3 regions of the Rhizobium sp. LjRoot98 genome follow, and region 3 is predicted to be linked to each of the others. Evidence: predicted binding sites of a transcription regulator. Region 3 holds the regulator's gene; each other region holds the start of a gene.
The links. The regulator LexA, encoded in region 3, represses DNA repair genes until DNA is damaged. The targets are predictions, from matches to a motif close to TGTTCNNNNTGTGTTCNG.

Region 1: a site for LexA is predicted at 1,631-1,648, ahead of ACSQ3J_RS28485 (ImuA family protein). Genes of this name have one in related genera too.
Region 2: a site for LexA is predicted at 1,923-1,940, ahead of ACSQ3J_RS09355 (ribonuclease T2). Genes of this name have one in related genera too.

Annotation. Positions count from the first base shown of each region.
Region 1 is NZ_CAXUPW020000016.1:41,253-44,332, reverse strand. Features, by position in the region: gene ACSQ3J_RS28490 (DUF982 domain-containing protein) at 15-167, opposite strand; gene ACSQ3J_RS28485 (ImuA family protein) at 1,707-2,465, shown strand; gene ACSQ3J_RS28480 (DinB/UmuC family translesion DNA polymerase) at 2,383-3,080, shown strand, end outside.
Region 2 is NZ_CAXUPW020000002.1:152,062-155,141, forward strand. Features, by position in the region: gene ACSQ3J_RS09345 (DMT family transporter) at 1-816, opposite strand, end outside; gene ACSQ3J_RS09350 (alpha/beta hydrolase) at 830-1,765, opposite strand; gene ACSQ3J_RS09355 (ribonuclease T2) at 1,957-2,724, shown strand; gene ettA (energy-dependent translational throttle protein EttA) at 2,817-3,080, shown strand, end outside.
Region 3 is NZ_CAXUPW020000017.1:17,674-20,753, forward strand. Features, by position in the region: tRNA gene ACSQ3J_RS28705 (tRNA-Cys) at 61-134, opposite strand; gene lexA (transcriptional repressor LexA) at 1,224-1,934, opposite strand; gene ACSQ3J_RS28715 (hypothetical protein) at 2,198-2,518, shown strand; gene ACSQ3J_RS28720 (hypothetical protein) at 2,578-2,856, opposite strand; tRNA gene ACSQ3J_RS28725 (tRNA-Asn) at 3,078-3,080, shown strand, end outside.

The sequences.
Region 1 (3,080 bases), on a different contig from region 3:
TGTATGGTCATTCGTCAGTGCAACAGATTTGCTTCCTTTGCAGCGATGACAAAAATTTCGCGTGCTTCCTCGGCATCTTTGCGTCCAGCGATTGCGGCGCGGCAGAAACTTCGCGCTCTGACATAACCGGCGCCCCGGAGGTCCGGCCATTCATCCATCAAAACCACAAGAGCGGCAAGCTACCAAACGGACCAGGTATGAACTGCTCGGAGTATTGATCGTCAATGCGCACGACTTACGAGCTATGCAGATTGAGGCCAATGGTGAAGTGCCGTGCTTGCATCAACTAACATGCGAGCGATAGCCTTGCCGAAACGGGACCCGAACGGGGAACCGACGCTTTGGTTCCCGTGCTGTCATTTCCGTCACGCTGAAGAATGAGAGGCCTATCGCAGTTCCAGCATATGCTCGTCCGCTGCCGGGAGGAACAAAGGACGGCACTGGGACCTGAGTTTTGAAGGCCACGGGCCGGCAACAACCAGCCTATTCAAGAGAAGGGCCACCCTTCTTGATATCCTGGCCGATTGGAATCAACGTACGGTCCGTGAGATCTTTGGAGAGTTGTTCGTTCGACTCCCGGATTGGTGGCTCGAGCTTAGGGTCGGCCTTCTGTGCCGGAAGTTTTGGGGCCATTTTGGGATCAACACTATTGTCACGTCTGTGATCGGGCATTGTTCACTCCTGGTGGTCGTTAGGATGCTGTGGGCGTGAAGCGCGAACTATTTGCCGCAGGTTGGGTTCCAACATCGTGCATGGATTTTTCTTTCAAGACCCGACGAGCCTGCAATGAGCGTGCGAGAATCGACGCCGCAAGTTTATTTGAGAGGGCTCAGACGACTGGTAAACGACATCGTCCTTCCGTTGTGATCATCGACATTGCCGATGATACGGGAATTGTCTCAGCGACTCACGAAGAATTCAACACGTCAAAATTGCATGTTGCCGGCTTCGGCAGAGCCTAGTCAGCCAAGGCACACAACGAACACGCAGATCTCAATGCTGCTTGTGTTCGCGGTACCAGTTGCTCAGCGCATTCTTGGTTGGGTAGCCCAGTTAGCGGATCTGCGCCTTAACGCGCTTGCCAAGCTTGATATAAAGCTGACGTCGCATAGCCAGAAGAGCTATGAAGCGTTTTCGCCGGGGGTAGTCGGTCCCGCCTACCGCGTTGCGGCGCTATGCTAAGGCTCCTGCGGCTACCCGTTTTCCGGCCAAAGCGCGTCGAGAATTCCCGCTTTCCCGGCCTTTCCGGCCGGCGCTATGCTGAAAGCTCCCATGCTCTTCTTTCTTTTTCAGGCTCGCTCCCAAGGTTTGGCGAGCCGGTGTAACCCGCCGTGGCACGATCTCGTGGAATTCTGTTCGCACGGGACCGACCAGCCGCCAATCGCCATCCGCACCAGATTTAGACACCGAGTTTGAGGCTATTATCTGCATTATTTGCACGTTGCAGCATGGATGGTTTCGCACCCCTCCGTTTCGGATCGCACGAATCTGGGGAAATTGTAAAAATGAGTCGGCGGAGTGACTTAGCTAAGACCTGTTTAGAGGCCTGATTCGTCTCAACATTCGGCCAACGGCGCTTTAGTGGAGCCTAAACAAGATCGCTTAGACCAGCTTGACTCTTTCTCTGGCTGGGAACAAAAGAGGAACGTCAACAATTTTCGGGGACATGAAGTCCATGCAACGCGAGCCGGGGAGGTCCGTGAACGATGTCGCGCGCCAGCAATCCTCGGGTCATCGAGGAGCTCAGAGATCGTATCGCACACCTTGAGGGCGGCGCGACGAAAAACGCCGTCGTGTTGCCGTTCGGCGTTCGGGAGATGGATGAACGTCTGCCGGGTGGCGGCCTTCCTTATGGCGCTCTTCACGAAGTCGCAGGTGGCGGCGCCGGTACGGTAGACGGAGCAGCAGCCGCCTTGTTCGCAGCCGGCATTGCCGCGCGCGCGAAGGGCAAGGTCCTTTGGTGCCTGACGAGACCTGACCTGTTTTTCCCGGCTATCGCCCAGGCAGGCTTACATCCCGACCGCGTGATCTTCTGCGAAGGCGACAAGGAGGAGGACGTGCTGGCGTCCATGGAAGAGGGGCTCTCCTTCGGTGGCTTGGCAGCTGTGGTGGGCGAACTGGTTCGATTGCCGATGGTGGCATCCCGGCGGCTGCAGCTGGCTGCCGAAAAGACGGGAACCATGGGGCTCGTTGTCCGCAGATGGCGGCGGCAGACGGAAGCGTCGGACTTCGGCAATCCGACGGCCTCGACGACGCGATGGAGGGTGAGCGTGATTCCGTCGGAGGAACTGCCAGTGGCAGGGGTCGGACGGGCCCGATGGCTGTTGGAATTGATGCGCGTGAAAGCAGGCGAGTGTGCTGAGTTTGAAATAGGAGCCTGTGATGCCAAGGGTCGTGTGTGTTTACTTCCCCAATCTGCCAACAGACCGGATACGGCGACATGGAGAGGGAGCCGTGCCAGCTGATCAGCCTATCGTCGTCATTTCCAAATCGGGGTCGAAACGCTGGATTTCGGCGGCAGACACCGCCGCGCGCAAACTCGGCCTCAAGCTCGGTATGCCGGCGAGCAAAGCCCAGGCCGTGGTCGCCAACCTCACGATGATCGATGCTGATCCCAGCGCCGACGCTGCTGCCCTTGAGCGGCTCGCGCTGTGGGCGCTCCGCCAGTACAGCCCGGTCGTCGCCGTCGATGGTGTGGATGGGATCGTCATGGACACGGAAGGCGCCGATCACCTGCAGGGCGGCGAACATCTGCTGATCTCCGGGCTGGTCAACGGCTTGAGGGGACGGGGCCTCACGGCACGTGCCGCCGTTGCCGACACGTGGGGAGCAGCGCATGCGATCACCCGCGTGACCTCGGCTGAAACGACCGTCGTTCCGGTGGGCGGTGTGGCGAAAGCGGTTACTGGCCTGCCGATCCACTGTCTGCGTCTTCCACCAGACACAATCCATGGACTGCGGGTGATGGGCGTCGAGACGGTCGGCGAACTCTCCGCAATGCCGCGCGCCCCCGTGACGCTGCGATACGGTCCCGAAGTCGGCCGGCGGCTGGATCAGCTCTTTGGGCGAATGTCAGAACC
Region 2 (3,080 bases), on a different contig from region 3:
CAGCCACCCGAAGATCGTCGCCGAGACGATCTCCAGATATTGCAGCGGCGCCAGCACCGAGGCGGGGGCGGCGCGATAGGCATAGACACCGAGCACACCGGAAATCGTTGCGGTGACGCCGACGCCGAGCAGATAGAGGCTGGCGGTCATATCCGGCAGGACGGGATCGAAAATCTCCGACCCGGTGCCGTCGCCGATATACAGCAGGACAGCGCAAAACAGCGCGCCCCAGACGCCGGCGTGAAACTGCATCGACCATGGGTCCTCGTTCTGCGCCACCATGCGGGTGACCAGCAGGAACACAGCAAGCCCGAAGGCCGAGACAACCGGCAAGAGCGCAATCCAGCCGACTTCCTGCATGCTTGGCTGGATCACCAGAAGCGCGCCGAAAAAGCCGACGCCGCAGGCGGTATACCGCCGCCAGCCGATGGTTTCCTTGAGGAAGATGCTGCCGAGGATGGTCAGGATGATCGGTTCGACGAAGAAGATGGCGATGGCATCCGCCACTTCCATCGCCTTCAGCGTGGTGATGAAGGACAGCATTGTGACGACGAGCAGTCCGCCGCGCAGCATATGCAGTCCGGTTTTCTTCCAGGTGAGATCGAACAATGTACCGCGGACGATGACGATCGGCAGGATGAAGATCATCTGCAGGACGAAACGCACGGCGGTGATTTCTGCGGAGGGAACGGTGGTGATTGCGAGTTTTGCAAAAATATCGATCAGCGGCGAGATCAGCACCGCGATGACCATCAGGCTGAGGCCGAAGGAAACGTCGTTGCTGCGTGTTGCCGGGTTTGCGGGAATACCGGTCATGCCAGGTCTTTGCTCATTTCCGTTGCTCCGCGACGGAAAGACACCAGCCGGCAAAATCCCGCATGGCACCATCGCGCTCAATTTCGTTCAAGGTTTCATGGCGCATGGTGGGGTAGACCACTGTCGTCACGTGCTTCAACGCTACCTTTTTCATGCGCTCAGCCAGCCACGAGATTTCCCGGCCGCCATTGGTGGCCGGATCCTGGCCGCCACCGACAAGATGGATCGGCAGGTCCTGCGGCAACCGCTGCAGCCGGTCCGGCTCTGCCCCGGCGAAAGTCAGCTTGAATAGATCGATCCACATCGAAACGCTGGCATCGAAACCACAGAGCGGATCAGCGATGTATTTTGCCACTTCTACCGGGTCATGCGACAGCCAGTCATAATCGGTTTTGCGATTGGGGATGGATTTGGCCCAGGTGCCAAATGTCAGCTTCGACAACAGCGTGCTCGGCACATCGGAGCCTTTCAGCATCTTTTCGATGGCAAGCAGGGCCTGCGCTGCGCGGCCGGCAAGGCCTGGATTGAAATTGGAATTCCAGACAGCCAGCCCATCATAAAGAGCAGGGTCTTCCTCTGCGGCATTCAGCGCGATCAGGCCACCCATGGAATGGCCAAATAGGATGACGGGAAGGCCAGGGTGACGGATTGCGGCCATCGCGCGCATTGCCCGGACGTCCTCGACAACCTTGGTTGTTCCTTGCGACTGGGCATAGCGGCCAAGCGGTGCATCGGCGGCTTTGGTTGCGCCGTGACCGCGATGATCGTGCGCATAGACGTTAAAACCGTGGGTGGCCATGGCTTCGGCCAAACGGGCATAGCGGGCGGAATGTTCGGCCAGTCCGTGGCTGATAAGCAGTACGCCTTTATGCGGGCCGCTGGCAGGCCAATGGCGCCAGGCGAGGGCGGCTCCACTTGGGCTTTGCAACGTTTCGACCGTGGCGAACACCCGTTAGATCCTCCCAGGCGAAATTCTGCGCTTGATCTTTATCAACTTGATTTAACAGCCAAAGGCAACCGGCGCTTGGTGCTTGTTTGACATCAGGTCAGGAAAAATCGGCCACACATGGATTTCTGGTTGCAATTTTCCCGTTTTAATCGCTAAATGATCTTGTTTTGTTCTTGTTGGCGGAGGCCCATATGCCGGGAAATGTGAGGACTGTCTTCGTGCCGTTTCTGCATCGTCTGGGGATGATCCTGGTCGCTGTGCTGTTTGTGCCGCCGGTCTTTGCGGCGGAGGAGGCCGCGTCCGTGAAAGGTAAGACCGAGTACATTTTCGCCATCAGCTGGCAGCCGGGATTTTGCGAAACCCGGCCAAACCGCAAGGAATGCGCCGGCCAGACCTCGGAGCGTTATGACGCAACCCATTTCTCCCTGCACGGCCTTTGGCCGGTGAAGAAGAGCTATTGCGGCGTTTCTGCGGATATCAAAGCGCGCGACCGCAAGGGCGACTGGCTGGACCTGCCGCAACTGGCGATGGCGGAGGAGACGGCCGCGAAGCTGATGGTGGCCATGCCGGGAACGCAATCAGGCCTCGACCGGCATCAGTGGCTGCGCAGTGGCACGTGCCATGGTAGCACCGCGCAGGACTATTTTTCGGTGCAGCTTCGTCTTCTCGAGGAAATCAACGGCTCGGCGGTGCGCGCCCTGTTTGCGGCCCGGCTTGGTCAGGACGTCACGGAACGCGAGGTCAAACAGGCCTTTGACGAGAGCTTTGGCAAGGGATCGGGTGATCGTGTCCGGATGCGGTGTGAGAAGGCCGGTGCGCGCAGCGTTGTCACCGGGCTGACGATCGGCTTGGCGGGCGATGTTTCAGCCATGTCCGGCCTTTCAACTCTGATCCTTGCGGCCGCCGATACCGATTTCAAATGTGCAAAAGGCGCCGTCGATACGGCCGGCATTGAGTGAATGGCGTGGCTAAAGCCGGTTTCTTCATTGCTCCGCCGGGATAATTCGCCTACATAGCGGGCAAAATCCCATTCCGTCGGAGCAGTCTCTCTATGGCACGTCAATTCATTTATCATATGTCCGGGCTGAACAAGTCCTACGGCACCAAGAAGGTGCTGGAGAATGTTAATCTGTCGTTCTATCCGGACGCCAAGATCGGTATTCTCGGCCCGAACGGTGCCGGTAAGTCGACCGTACTGCGCATCATGGCCGGTCTCGACAAGGAATATACCGGCGAAGCCTGGGTCGCCCAGGGCGCGACGGTGGGTTACCTGGCGCAGGAGCCGCAGCTCGACCCGAACAAGACGGCGATGGAA
Region 3 (3,080 bases):
TGCCACACCCGCTATATTTTCGATTGATTTCAAGGTCTTACTGGTGGAGCAAGAAAGGTTTGGAGGCCTCGCCCGGAATTGAACCGGGGTGCAAGGATTTGCAGTCCTCTGCGTCACCACTCCGCCACGAGGCCTCACCAGTTCAAATAGTCGAACTGTGGCGGCGGTTTAGAATGATCCTAGACAAATCGCAAGAGGGTATTTCTGAAAAACGTTCTTGGTCATTTCTGAGATGCCGTTTCCGAACCCTTCTTCCACAGCTTTGGGGATGAACAAGCCGGTGTGCGAGGAGCCGAAAACGAGATTGCGGCGTCCCGGTCAAAGCGCCACGTCCCTGCCCTGTTGCCGGGCGCATTCTCACGAAGGTGACGGGCGACGGATTCGTGAATTGGTGCGCAAGTGCTGCCGTCGGCTGTTCGATTGATGAAGCGCCAAAGCCCTTAGCGAAACGGCACTGTTTCTAACGCCCTAACGATGCCAATCGTTCAGCTCTTGGCTGGAGCGATCCGCATTATCTGTCCACGTCTCAATTGACGCGCGGGCAACCCTGGCGGTTTGCAAGTTTCAAGACAGTGTATTCGCCACGGCGTCCAATGCCGTCAACGACAACAAGGCGCCGGTTTATCGAGCGGATGCCGGGATCACGCATTCCGTACTGATAGGCACGGCGGATTGCCTGCCGTTCACTGCAATTGCTGCGCGGACGATACTCATTATTGTATCGCCGGTCTCTGTATTCAACTGCGGGACTGTCGCGTCCGATGTATATGTCCAAGGATTGGGCCAACGATGCTGGTGCCTGAACAGTCGAAATGACTGTGGCCATCAATGCCACGACCAAAACTTTTGTAAAAACGGTTCTCACATTGGCCTCCTGGGTTCCGTCCACGAATAGAGCCGATAGGTCAACGAAATCCTACTAAATAGGTTCCAAAAATAGGGTGCGATAGGGGAACGGCAACATTTGCCGATGCGCAAGCCGCATTGAAAATTCATAGGCTTACAGCCCGTTAATCGGGCGTATTGAAGGAAAAATCATGTCCCTTATTTCCGCCGCTACTCATGATTTAGAGTGCTCCGGTCGGTTCATGAGGTCGCTAAGGCATTATCTTTCAGGGGGCAAAACTATCGTCGCGCCGGACGGTGACAGGTTTGCAGCCATGTCTACAAATCACGCAATCTTCCCCACTCCTTTAAGCTGCCATAGCTGAAGTGATATCAGATCAATGATAACGGCGGATCAGCCCGACGAGTTTTCCCTGTATCTTGACCCGGTCCGGTCCAAAAATCCGCGTCTCATAGGCAGGGTTGGCGGCTTCCAGGGCGATCGAGGCGCCTTTGCGGCGAAACCGCTTCAATGTCGCTTCCTCGTCATCAACCAGGGCGACGATGATTTCACCGGGGCTGGCGCTGTTCGTATTGCGGATGATGACCGTGTCGCCGTCGAGAATGCCCGCCTCGATCATCGAATCACCGCGCACTTCAAGTGCGTAGTGCTCACCGGTCCCAACCATCTCGAGCGGCACGGAAATATCATGTGTATTGTTCTGGATCGCGGAGATCGGTACGCCGGCGGCGATCCTGCCCATGACCGGTATGGAGACGGTATCGTTGTTTGCGGCGGCCTTGACGGGTGCGGCAGGTGCCGGTTGTGCACCAAGACTGCCCTGGATGACGCTCGGTGAAAAGCCGCGCTTGGGCTGGAGGCTCGTGGTATAGGCTTCTGGTAACTTGATCACTTCCAGCGCCCTCGCCCGGTTGGGCAGACGCCGGATGAAGCCTCGCTCCTCAAGCGCTGTAATCAGCCGATGAATGCCGGATTTCGACGCAAGATCCAGTGCATCCTTCATCTCGTCGAACGATGGCGGTACGCCCGATTCCTTCATTCTTTCGTGAATGAACAGAAGCAGTTCCTGTTGCTTGCGGGTCAGCATGAACGATCACTCCAGAATCGAGAAACAAATCAAGAACGAACACTATCTGTTCCATATGTGTTCCGCAAGTCCCTAAAATTCGTGAGTGTTTTCAACGCAACAGAAAATCATGCTGCATAGCGGCTCCTTTCCGCTCAGCATTCCGCCTGCCATTTATCGCGGGAAGCTATCTGTTGGAACCTTTGCGCGGCCGGTACCGTTTCGGTTTATCTCGTAACAATGCGATGGACGGCCTGCTCCGGATGCCGTCCGAGGAGGCTTTGATGGCGAAATACACCGATGAGCGCGCTTCCGATGCCGATGTGCAGAAAACCGTGGAATTGAGCGGCGTGCAGGCCCGTCAAGGCTTTTTAGGCCGGCCGGTACTGATGGTATTAATCTGCGGCCTGGTCCTTGCAATGCTCGCCTGGGCCGGTGCGGAAGTGTTTGGCGAAAGCACAGACAACGACGCTGCGACCAAGGTTGAGGAAAAGCTGCCTGCCCCGAACAATGGCGCTCCGGCCACGCAGGGAACCCCGGCCGATCCGGCGCAAATGGCACCTGCGGACAAGGACCCGACGCCACAGACAGGCTCAGGCGGATAAGCGGATCGGATCCGGCTCAAGCCTCTGCCGAATCGGGAGAAGGCCTTACGCCCAGCTTCCTAGCTGGAAGCCGGCCATTTGCGCGCCCACCAGACCGAAAGCCGCCGCCGCTTTCGCCGGACGAAGGCAAGGTCGTGCGACAGGACGAGAAGGCCAAGGGGAATCATCCAGAAACCGAGAACCGGGAGAAAACCGAGAATGCCGCCAAAGATCAGCGCGCCGCCGATGGAAATGCGCAAAAGGCGCGATTGCGGCAGCCGCATGCGCCACGTGCCGATGACGAGTTCGTGGGTGCGGGCATCGATGCCGAATTTTTTTGTTTTCCGCTGTTCTGCCATCAAATACCACCTGCCAAATGTCTGGCCACCCGCCATGCCCTGCGAACGCTGCAATCCTGCGGGTTTACCCCCGGCAAATCAACGGCGCGCTTTCAACTCTCACATGGGGAGTTGTCCACAATCAGACAAGATTGTGCATTTTTTTTGAAAAACCGCTTGGCAAATCGGAAAAGCATTTGTATTAGCAGCCTCACTTCTGCAGCACACACCGCCGCAGATTATCC